One region of the Paenibacillus sp. TC-CSREp1 genome, then DNA from elsewhere that is predicted to be linked to it. Evidence: riboswitches for the same ligand, from Rfam matches in the RefSeq annotation. Region 1 holds a riboswitch; each other region holds the start of a gene.
What was found. A riboswitch is a leader RNA that binds a small molecule or an ion and turns the genes downstream of it on or off. The one in region 1 is predicted to bind cobalamin.

Region 1 (3,281 bases):
CTGGACGCAGATGGAGCTGGTTTTGTTATTTTACGGATGGGAAGCGTGTGATCCTGCTCATTACTGGGGGCCGGGTGTTCGGGATTCCTATATCGTGCACTACATCCATGAAGGCTTCGGCACAGTGTATATGGGGGATCAGAAATATCGTCTGACTCAGGGGGACGGATTTATCATATTGCCTGAAACGGTCATCCATTATGAGGCTGATGCGCACGAGCCCTGGACCTATTCATGGTTTGGCTTCAAAGGGGTGCAGGCCAAGGCGTTTATGCAGCGTGCGCAGCTAAGCGCCGAGCATCCGGTGTTCAAGGCACGTGATGCTGAAACGATGGCGCATTTATACGACGAGATGGTTCAGGCTGAAGCGAGCCCCCTTCCGGGAGGGGATGTGCTTCATCAGAGCTTGTTATATCGACTGATGGCGGCTTTGATATCTTCCGCCCCTGCCAGTGCTGAGGATCGCCAGCCGCTTTCGACCAAAGAAACTTATATTCGTCAGGCTGTGCAGTTTATGGAGAACCGCTACAGCCAGCGCACCTCTATTCTGGATATTGCTCAGGCTGTCGGACTGGACCGTACATATTTATCTGGGCTCTTCAAAGAACGATACGGCAAGTCACTTCAGGCCTTTTTCCTTGAGTATCGTATGAACCGTGCGGCGGAGCTGCTTCGCAACCCTGCTCTTTCTGTGAGTGAAGTAGCCCATTCTGTTGGTTACACGGACCCGCTTTTATTTTCCAAAATGTTCAAGCGTGTGACAGGTGTATCCCCAAAGGGCTCACGAGGGTCGTGAATTCGTAATTAGCGGTATCCAGGATTTTAATTTTGAAATAAAAGTTTTGAACATTAATCGGCATGCCGCTATACTGATACAGAAGTGCAATCCTTTTTGTGTAATTCTTGAATTGGTACTACGATTTAATTGAATATGTGGAGCTTGGTGCTCTGCCCCGCCGGGGCAGAAGCTTAAAAGGGAAGTCCGGTGTGATGCCGGCGCGGTCCCGCCACTGTAACAGAGGAGTCTAGCAGCATATCCACTGGTCTGGAACAGACCGGGAAGGAGCTGTTATGGCAATGACGCTGAAGCCAGGAGACCTGCCAGGTTTGACAAACACAGCAGTACCCTACGGGAGATAGGAAGGTGTTTAAAGAGCATGATTTTTTCTGAAAATCTGTTTATTTAAGGCGTCCTTATCCAGTACAACGGAGAGGGACGCCTTTTTGGAATGCACAGAAAATGGCGGTATATGTATGCATTACATCGGGAAGGACGTTTTGTTCATTGGGCAGGTACATCATTAAACGATTATTACAGCTGGTCGCCGTTCTGTTTGGCATTACATTTCTGACGTTCCTATTAACGTATCTGTCTCCGGGAGACCCTGCAAGGTTAATGCTGATGTCCACAGGAGTTACGCCTTCGGATGAGCTCGTCAGACAGGTGAGATCTGAACTGGGGCTGGATCAGCCATTTCTGGTGAGATACGGAACGTGGCTTGCACAGGTGGTTACCGGAGACTTTGGTACCTCATATAAATATGGACGCCCGGTTCTGGACGTTTTGATGGCAAGACTGCCTGCTACGCTGTGGTTAACAGGAAGTGCGATGCTGCTCGTTATTCTGATCTCTTTTCCGTTAGGGATACTTGCGGCTGTGCATCGGAACAGGCTGTTGGATGCTGTGATTCGGCTGTTTTCGTTTGCCGGTCTGTCGATGCCCGGCTTCTGGCTGGGCATGCTGCTGATGCTGGTGTTTGGTGTGCAGCTGAAGCTGCTGCCTGTCATGGGCAGCTCGGGCTGGACAAGCCTTATTCTGCCTGCAGTCACACTGGCTATTCCGTTGATTGCCCAGTACAGCAGGCAGATTCGCGTAGTTCTGCTGGAGGAGACCAGCCAGAATTACGTGGTGGGAGCAAGAGCAAGAGGGGTAAAGGAGTCGATCATTATGTGGCGACATATACTGCCCAATGCCATGCTGCCGATTGTAACCCTTCTGGGCATGACAACCGGAGCATTGCTTGGCGGGGCAGCGATTGTGGAGAGCTTGTTCGTATGGCCGGGCGTAGGCCAGATGGCCGTGGATGCAATTTTTACACGGGATTATCCGTTGATACAGGGATATGTCATGTGGATGGCGATCATCTATGTCACATTGAACCTGCTTGTTGATCTGTGGACACATCTGCGTGATCCGCGCATTCAACTGGATGTGGATGTCTAGATGCGCAGCATTCGATGGATGCTGACGGAGCGTCGCACATTTATGTTTCTGCTGTCTCTGACCGCAGGCTGGATCATTCTGGCTATCGTGGGTCCGCTATTTGCGCCGCATGATCCACTCGCTGCGAATTTTACCCAGGTGCTGCAGCCGTCCAGCCTGGAATATCCGCTTGGTACAGACCAGCTCGGGCGCTGTGTTCTGTCCCGTCTGCTGTACGGGGCAAGGACGTCGCTGCTGCTTACGTTCATGATGATCGGCATTGTATTCACTCTCGGTGTTGTGATCGGTGCAATTGCCGGTTTTGCAAGAGGGGTGACGGATACAATCATGATGCGGTTGTGTGATACGTTGATGGCGTTTCCGGGATTGATTTTTGCCATTGCTGTGGTCGGTATGTTGGGTCCGGGTCTGTTTAACACCGTCGCTGCGCTTTCCGTTGTCTGGTGGGCAAAGTATGCGCGGATGGCTCGAAGTCTGGTCATTTCTCTTCAGCAAAAAGAATTCGTCACCACCGCTGCCTTCAGCGGCGCACGCAAAATTCAGATCATCGGCAGAACGATTCTGCCCAATATGCTGTCGCCCTTAATTGTAATGGCCATGATGGATGTGGGGGGCATGATGCTCTCCATCTCGGGCTTGTCTTTTCTTGGACTTGGCGCACAGCCTCCAGACCCTGAGTGGGGAGCGATGCTGAATGAAGGCAGACGATATTTGCAGACAGCACCGTGGCTGTTAATTTATCCGGGGCTGGCGATATTCAGTACCGTGATCATTTTTAATTTGCTGGGAGACAGTTTGCGAGATGTGCTTGATCCCAAGAAAAATACAGTGTAACAGGGGGAAGTAAAGGCATGAGCAAGGTTCAAAGAATAGGGTTGTTTGCTCTCATATCCATGCTGGTTGTTCTGGTGCTGGCTGCTTGCGGTACCAATCCAAATTCATCGGCTTCATCATCATCGAATGCAGCAGAGAATGCGGGAGAATCATCAAGTGCAGATGCGGGCGGCACAGGTACTGCAGGCAAGAAATCACATCTGAATGTGGCATTGTTCTGGCT
Region 2 (3,281 bases), on a different contig from region 1:
CGTGTCTGCCCACACCATAAAGATTGCCCCACCAATAGCAGACAGAGGCACCAGCAGTCGATAATCCGGCCCTACCAGCAGGCGCAGCATGTGCGGGATAACCAATCCGATAAAGCCGATGACTCCAGACACAGAGACAGCCGCGGCTGTAAGCAGCGTGCCCGCAGCAAGCACGGACAGCTTGAGTCTGTCCACGCCAACGCCGATATGTGCAGCCTGACGTTCACCGAGTGCCAGCACGTTCAGTGAACGCGCCCGGCTCCAGAGAAAGACCAGCCCAAGCAGGAAATACGGGAAAAGGATGGCCGTATACGACCACCCGCGCAAAGCCAGACTTCCCATCGTCCAGTATATAATTTCATTAATCGTCTGCTTGGACATGGTCGACAGGAACGAAACGACCGCACCCAGGAAACTTTGCATCACCACACCCGCCAATATGAGGCTATGTGTTGGTATTTTCCGCCCTTCACGAGCCAGTGCCAGCACAAACCATAACGTAATAACCCCGGTCAAAAAAGCAACCAGCGGCAACGTCCAAATGCCGATTAAAGCGTACTGCAAACCGAAAAAAATCAGGAACGCTGCACCTACTGAAGCACCTGAGGAAACCCCCAGTGTGAATGGATCAGCCAGCGGATTGCGCAGTACACCTTGAAAGCCCGCCCCTGCTATCGCTAGTGAAGCACCTACGAGCATCGCAAGTAAGACACGCGGGAACCGCACTTTCCAAATAATTTGTTCGGCAGCCTTACTCCAATCAGGTGTAATCCAGTCCCCCACCCATGGCAGTTTATGAACGAGAATACCTGCGATGTCCCGGATAGGAAGCGCCACTGAACCGATGCCCGTACAGATGAGCACGGTAAGCACCAGCAGCGCCATGCCCATTGTTCCGAACAGGATCAGCTTTCTGCTCATTTGAACAGGTCAGGATAGATCGCTTTGGCAACTTCTTTCAGCCCTTGAGTTACACGTGGCCCCGGACGACTGAGCAAGTTAGCATCCAGACCAATAACAGCATTGTTCTTCACTGCTGTTATTTGATCCCAGCCGCTGCGTGCCTTGATGATCTGATCGAGCGTTTTGGAGTCCTCCACTACATCATTGGCGTACAAAATAACATCCGGGTTGGAGGCAATGACGTTCTCCTCATTAATTTCATACCAGCCCTCTTTGTCTGCAGCAATATTGGTTCCGCCTGCAACCGTGATTAGTTCATCCATGAACTCACCTTTACCTACAGACCAGCCTGGAGAGAATTCAATATATACTTTTTTCTTATCCTCCGGTTTTACAGCTTTTACCGCTTCGGTCACATCAGTTACATCCTGCTTCATCTGTGCAATCAATTTCTGCGCCTGCTCCTGATGATCGGTAATTTTACCGAAGGTTTCGATATTTTTCATGACATCGTCGATGGATTTAGGGTCAGTTTTGAAAATGGTGATCCCCATATCACGCAGCTTTTTCACTGCATCCTCGCTTAATGAAATGCCTCCGAATACGATATCGGCGTCGGCTGCAATTACGGACTCTTCATTCGGCTTGTTGATGCCGCCCATTTTGGCTTTCGTTTTGGCTGCTTCCGGATAATCGTCATAATCGGACACACCAATAATCTCATTATCCAGTCCCAGAGCAAACAGAGACTCTGTCTCGGCAGGTGAGACCGATACGATTTTGGTTGGCGCCTTTTCAAAAGTGAAAGACTCACCTGTTGCATCCGTAACCGTCAATGGATATTGGGTTTTCAAATCCGTTTGCGTTTGTTCCTGAGACTGCTCCTGTGCAGGTTGCTGTGAGTTACCCGCGCCTTCTTTTGTTGCGGTATTGCCGCATCCAGCCAGCGCCAGTGCCAGCATCGCTGCACTCAGCAGAGATGATAGTGCTTTCCAGTTCTTAATCATTGATTTAAACTCCCCTTCTTTATCTGTACTATTGTTGTTGCTTTTGTTATACACGAGCCACTCCGATTGCAGTACCATTTTCCGATCGCTGTTATCCCCGAATTTTTTTGATTCCCTTGTGTAAAGGGAAAAATCCGGTGATAAGCGTATGCTTCCGATGCAGCTTTCTTGTAGAAAGCTTTCAGGCGAGCACTTCGTTTCTCCAAATTCGTTCTGCACTCTCCGTTAAACGTGTATAGGATTACTTGACTGTATCGTGTACAACATGAAAAATCCCCGACCCTCTTACAAAGGATCAGGGAGAACGTCTCGCTTACGGCAATCTGTACATGTGCAGCCCTAGGCTGTCCATGCGCATAGAATGGCCCGAAACGTTGTCCTTTCCTCGAAGGAACAGCGGCTTGTACGTCCAGGGCTGGTAATCTGACTTACAGGAATACTCCTGTTTCACAGTGGCGGGACCGTGCCGGATTTGCACCGGCTTCCCCATTTTACCCTAATGCAGATCATGACCTTGTGTTTCCTTATCATGAATAACCTCTCTACACACGGGACCCTTGGTCGTTAATAATGAATTAAAACCAATCTAACACAGCTGTAGTATTCGGCACAGAACACGTCAGCTCAGGCAGCACATCTCACCCCGTACAACCTGTCCATACCAAGCATACTTCTGTTGTGATTATAGGGTATATTGCACGACCTTACAACCCGATTGACGGAAAAGACACCCTGCGGCCCAGCCATCTCCCGCCCTGCTTTTGCAGATGAACCTGAATGGCTTGACCGGGAATTACGTGAGTATCCCAGAAGCCAACACCGTCAAGAAGCCGGGAAAGCATATAACGAATGACCCCGCCATGTGTCACAATGAGTGTCCTGTGTGGATTACTTTGTGGCAACCTTACATCATCCATCGAGCAAATATGCTCGTCCAGAAATGAATCAATTCGTTCGGCAAAAGACGACCACGCTTCACCCCCAGGTGGTGTAACCTCCTGCGGATGATCAATCCAGCTCCGGTAGATCGGATTATGCTTCAATTGCTCATAGGTCAGACCTTCCCACTGTCCAAAATCATTCTCTCGCAGGCGCCGGTCCAGCTTCGCCTCTGAAGCTGCCTGCGGCGCAATATGCGCAAGCGTCTGGCGACAGCGAACCAGGTCGCTGCAATATACAGCGTCCCATGCGAGTCCGCGGCATTGCTCGCGCAGCATAGCCAGCTCTTCATTTGCATCAGGAAGCAGACCGATGTCGGTATGCCCCAAATATTTTTTTTCCACATTCCAGGACGTAGTCCCATGACGGATCAGCACAATGCTGCGCTGCGGGCCAAGCTGCTCTGATTCACCCACTAAGGATGCACTACGT
Region 3 (3,281 bases), on a different contig from region 1:
GTTACTACATCAGTCACCGCATACCGGGTTAACTTCCACGGTGACTGGTGCATCCACGTGGCGGAAGCCTTGAATGATACCCACCCGTTTGAAAAACTTGTGGAATCGCTCGTTTGGATGGCCTTTTTCTTTGTACTCCGCCACAATACGTTCTACGATGCCGCCAATCTCGTCTCCGGGAATTCCTTCTGCTACGGGCTGAGCCGGGTGCGCGTTGCGCCCGAACTTTTTGCCGCCAAGGAACAGATCGTACGCGCCTTTGCGGTAGACGATGCCGATGTCCTCCAGCACCGCCCCGTAACAAGCCATGCCGCAGCCGTTCAGCGCTACACTTGTTTCCTTGGGAGCGGATAAACCGCCAATGACTTCCTGCAGATGATTAGCCATCGGTACAGCATCGTCCTTCTCCAGGTTGCAGAAGTCACAGGCCTTGACCTTGATGACATCACCGATCGGCACCACGATAAAGTTCGCGGCACGCAGCTGCTCCACAAGTGTGTCCGGCTCAAACGTCGGCACCCGCAGAATAATTTGGTGCTCGGGTGTATACTCCAGCTCGCCGTCCTCGTTTGCACACTGCGCCAGCAGGGCCATCTGGGCGGCGGTGAACTTTTTGTTGCCCACGCCGGGCGATACGCCGATCTCAAAGAGCGGCGCCTTGCGCCCCGGCACGGGCCGAGCTGCGGTGCCAACCGCCGCAGCGCCGCTGGCGCCTTGCGCGCCTGCGGCTGCCGGGCCTGACGCAGCTGCGTCCAGCCAGCGGCTTGCCGCTTCGCCCGCGAGCGCGCCGCCTGCCGCGAGCCGCGTCAGCGCCTCGGCGGCGAGCTCCGCTGCGCCGGCGCGTGGCGCCACAGCGGCTGCGCGCGGTGCGGCCTCCGCCGCCGCGGACGCGGGCCGCTCTGCGGCAAGCACGGCGGTGCCAGCGGCAGCGCTCGCCGGGCTTGCCGCAGGCGTGGCGGCCGCCCATGCGCCTGCGGGCGGCGGCCCTTGCGGAGCCGTGCCCGCTCCGGCGCTGGCGCCGCGCAGGGCTGGCTCCGCCGATGGCGCGGCTTGCGCAGGGCGCGCCGCGTTATCGCCCGCTGCCTCGCCGGAGGCGGCAGCGCGGGCTTCCCGAGCGCCGAGCGACCATGGCTCGGCTTCGGTGCGCAGCCGCTCATGCGGTCTGAGCGGCTGTTCCGCGGAGTTCAGCGTATATTTCCGCTGATATCCGCGCGGGGTGACCATGATGCCTTCGTACATCATGGTGGAGGAATTGCCGATAATCACGGTGGTCAGCATGCCGATATCGTGATTCAGCATATCCTCCAGCGTGGTCATGACCACGTCCTGACGCTCGCGGTATGCACTTTTGACCAGACCAACAGGTGTCTTCGGATCACGATAACGCAGCAGCATCTCCTGCGTCTCTACAATCTGGCGTGTACGCCGTCCACTCCGGGGGTTGTACAAAGCAATGACAAAATCAGCCGCTGCTGCCGCTTCAACCCGGCGAATAATCGTCTCCCATGGTGTCAGATGATCGCTAAGGCTGATCGTACACGCATCGTGCATGACGGGTGCGCCAAGCAAGGAAGCACAAGACTGAATCGCAGATACACCGGGAATTACCTCGACAGCTACCCCCGTATCCGGTGTCCAGCCCTGCTCGATCAGCACTTCATACACCAGCCCGGCCATACCGTATACCCCTGCATCTCCACTGGAGATAACCGCTACGATATGACCTGCCTCAGCCTGCTTGACTGCCTCCTGCGCTCGGCTGACCTCCTCCGTCATGCCTGTACGTACGATGGCTTGTCCGTTCAGCAAAGGCCGAATCAGATCAACATACGTGTTATATCCGATGATGACCTCGCTTTCCTGCAATGCATCCAGTGCACGCTTCGTAATATGCTCCATCGCACCCGGACCAAACCCGATGATGAGCAGCTTGCCTTGCTTTTGCATACTACTTCCTCCCTCATTCCACTTGTCTTGCTGTTCATGTCCCTTGCCGATCGATCTGAACATGCCAAAACTTCTACCCGCCTCTCCAGGCAGCCGATGTCCAATATTCCGAAATGCACTGCACTACTCTTCTTCGGATACAGCCCCGATTCAATAGCTCCCATGCATTCAGCATCACTTGTTATTTCAAATATCCCGATTGTGTCCATCATTTTACGATGATAAAAACAAAAAAATCCCATCCTGATCACGGATGAGATACGCATGTACGTACACTCAGGAAAGCCGGCCTGGGCTTCCCTCTGAAGGAACACACACAGCCACGAGGCCCCTGTGGGGCCTGCTGAAGCAAACCGATGTTTGCCCATTTCCTGAATTATCGTACACCACTCCTTTCCGCGAAGGGTTTGGTGACACATGCAAGGTAGGTCTCCTGGCTCTGGATCATCAGCTGTCTTTTCTGTCTTCCCCGTTCAATTCGAGTGACTTGTATCGAAAAGTGCTTCACCATTACAGTGGCGGGACCGCTCGGGACTTGCACCCGATTCCCTGTTACCTCTTGCTTTATGCAAGAGCACCTTGCTGCTTTCATATTGTCTTCATCATAACATCGGTCAGGAAATAATGTCCATGCTTGTCCTGATTACAATTCATGCCTGTCCTGATTTACAATTTATGTATGAAACACTTCACTTTCATACCTTTCCTGATCACTCATTATGAATAAAACAAAAAAGATTCCGATCCGCCAAACGGACCAGAACCTCAACTTCTTCAGATATAACTACTCCTTAAAATCTTCCATACACTCTTCCTAGAAATTCTTCCATAAAGTTATTCCTAAAAATTCTTCCATATACTATTCCTTAAATTCTTCCATAATGCTATGAAAACATCTTTCATAATATCATATCAGAAAACATCTTCGATCTGTCATCTCCGAAAACCATCTTCCATTTACCTGTGCTTTAAACCACTGCCGTATGCTATTTCCCAAAACCATTTTCTATATCTTACTCCCGGACACCCACCGGATGTGCTGCGAAGTAACGACCAAGCTCAACAATTAAGGCGCCCATCTTCTCTTCCTCAGGTACAACGATGGCTTCAATGCCTTCCTCACGCATTGCATTCGCGGTTACCTTACCCACAGAGGCCGGGACTACCCCTTCCTTGAAAGCTGTCAGCATCTGCTGCAGTTTACCTTGAGCAGCTGCATATTCCGTCAAGAAGCGAACCTGCGGACCGCTGGTAAAGGCTACTGCATGCAGCTCATGCCGAATGATCTCATTCAGTAACTGCTCAAGCTCTGCTGTTTCCGGCGGTACATGACG

Region 2: another riboswitch for cobalamin. It lies ahead of ACQSGY_RS25970 (ABC transporter substrate-binding protein); the one in region 1 lies ahead of nikB (nickel ABC transporter permease).
Region 3: another riboswitch for cobalamin. It lies ahead of cobJ (precorrin-3B C(17)-methyltransferase); the one in region 1 lies ahead of nikB (nickel ABC transporter permease).

Annotation. Positions count from the first base shown of each region.
Region 1 is NZ_JBNOKM010000016.1:34,641-37,921, reverse strand. Features, by position in the region: gene ACQSGY_RS23035 (AraC family transcriptional regulator) at 1-796, shown strand, start outside; cobalamin riboswitch at 925-1,120, shown strand; gene nikB (nickel ABC transporter permease) at 1,286-2,224, shown strand; gene nikC (nickel transporter permease) at 2,225-3,058, shown strand; gene ACQSGY_RS23020 (ABC transporter substrate-binding protein) at 3,076-3,281, shown strand, end outside.
Region 2 is NZ_JBNOKM010000021.1:67,772-71,052, reverse strand. Features, by position in the region: gene ACQSGY_RS25975 (FecCD family ABC transporter permease) at 1-921, opposite strand, end outside; gene ACQSGY_RS25970 (ABC transporter substrate-binding protein) at 918-1,910, opposite strand; cobalamin riboswitch at 2,307-2,442, opposite strand; gene ACQSGY_RS25965 (histidine phosphatase family protein) at 2,615-3,281, opposite strand, start outside.
Region 3 is NZ_JBNOKM010000007.1:300,861-304,141, forward strand. Features, by position in the region: gene cobJ (precorrin-3B C(17)-methyltransferase) at 10-1,947, opposite strand; cobalamin riboswitch at 2,354-2,544, opposite strand; gene ACQSGY_RS12925 (uroporphyrinogen-III synthase) at 2,961-3,281, opposite strand, start outside.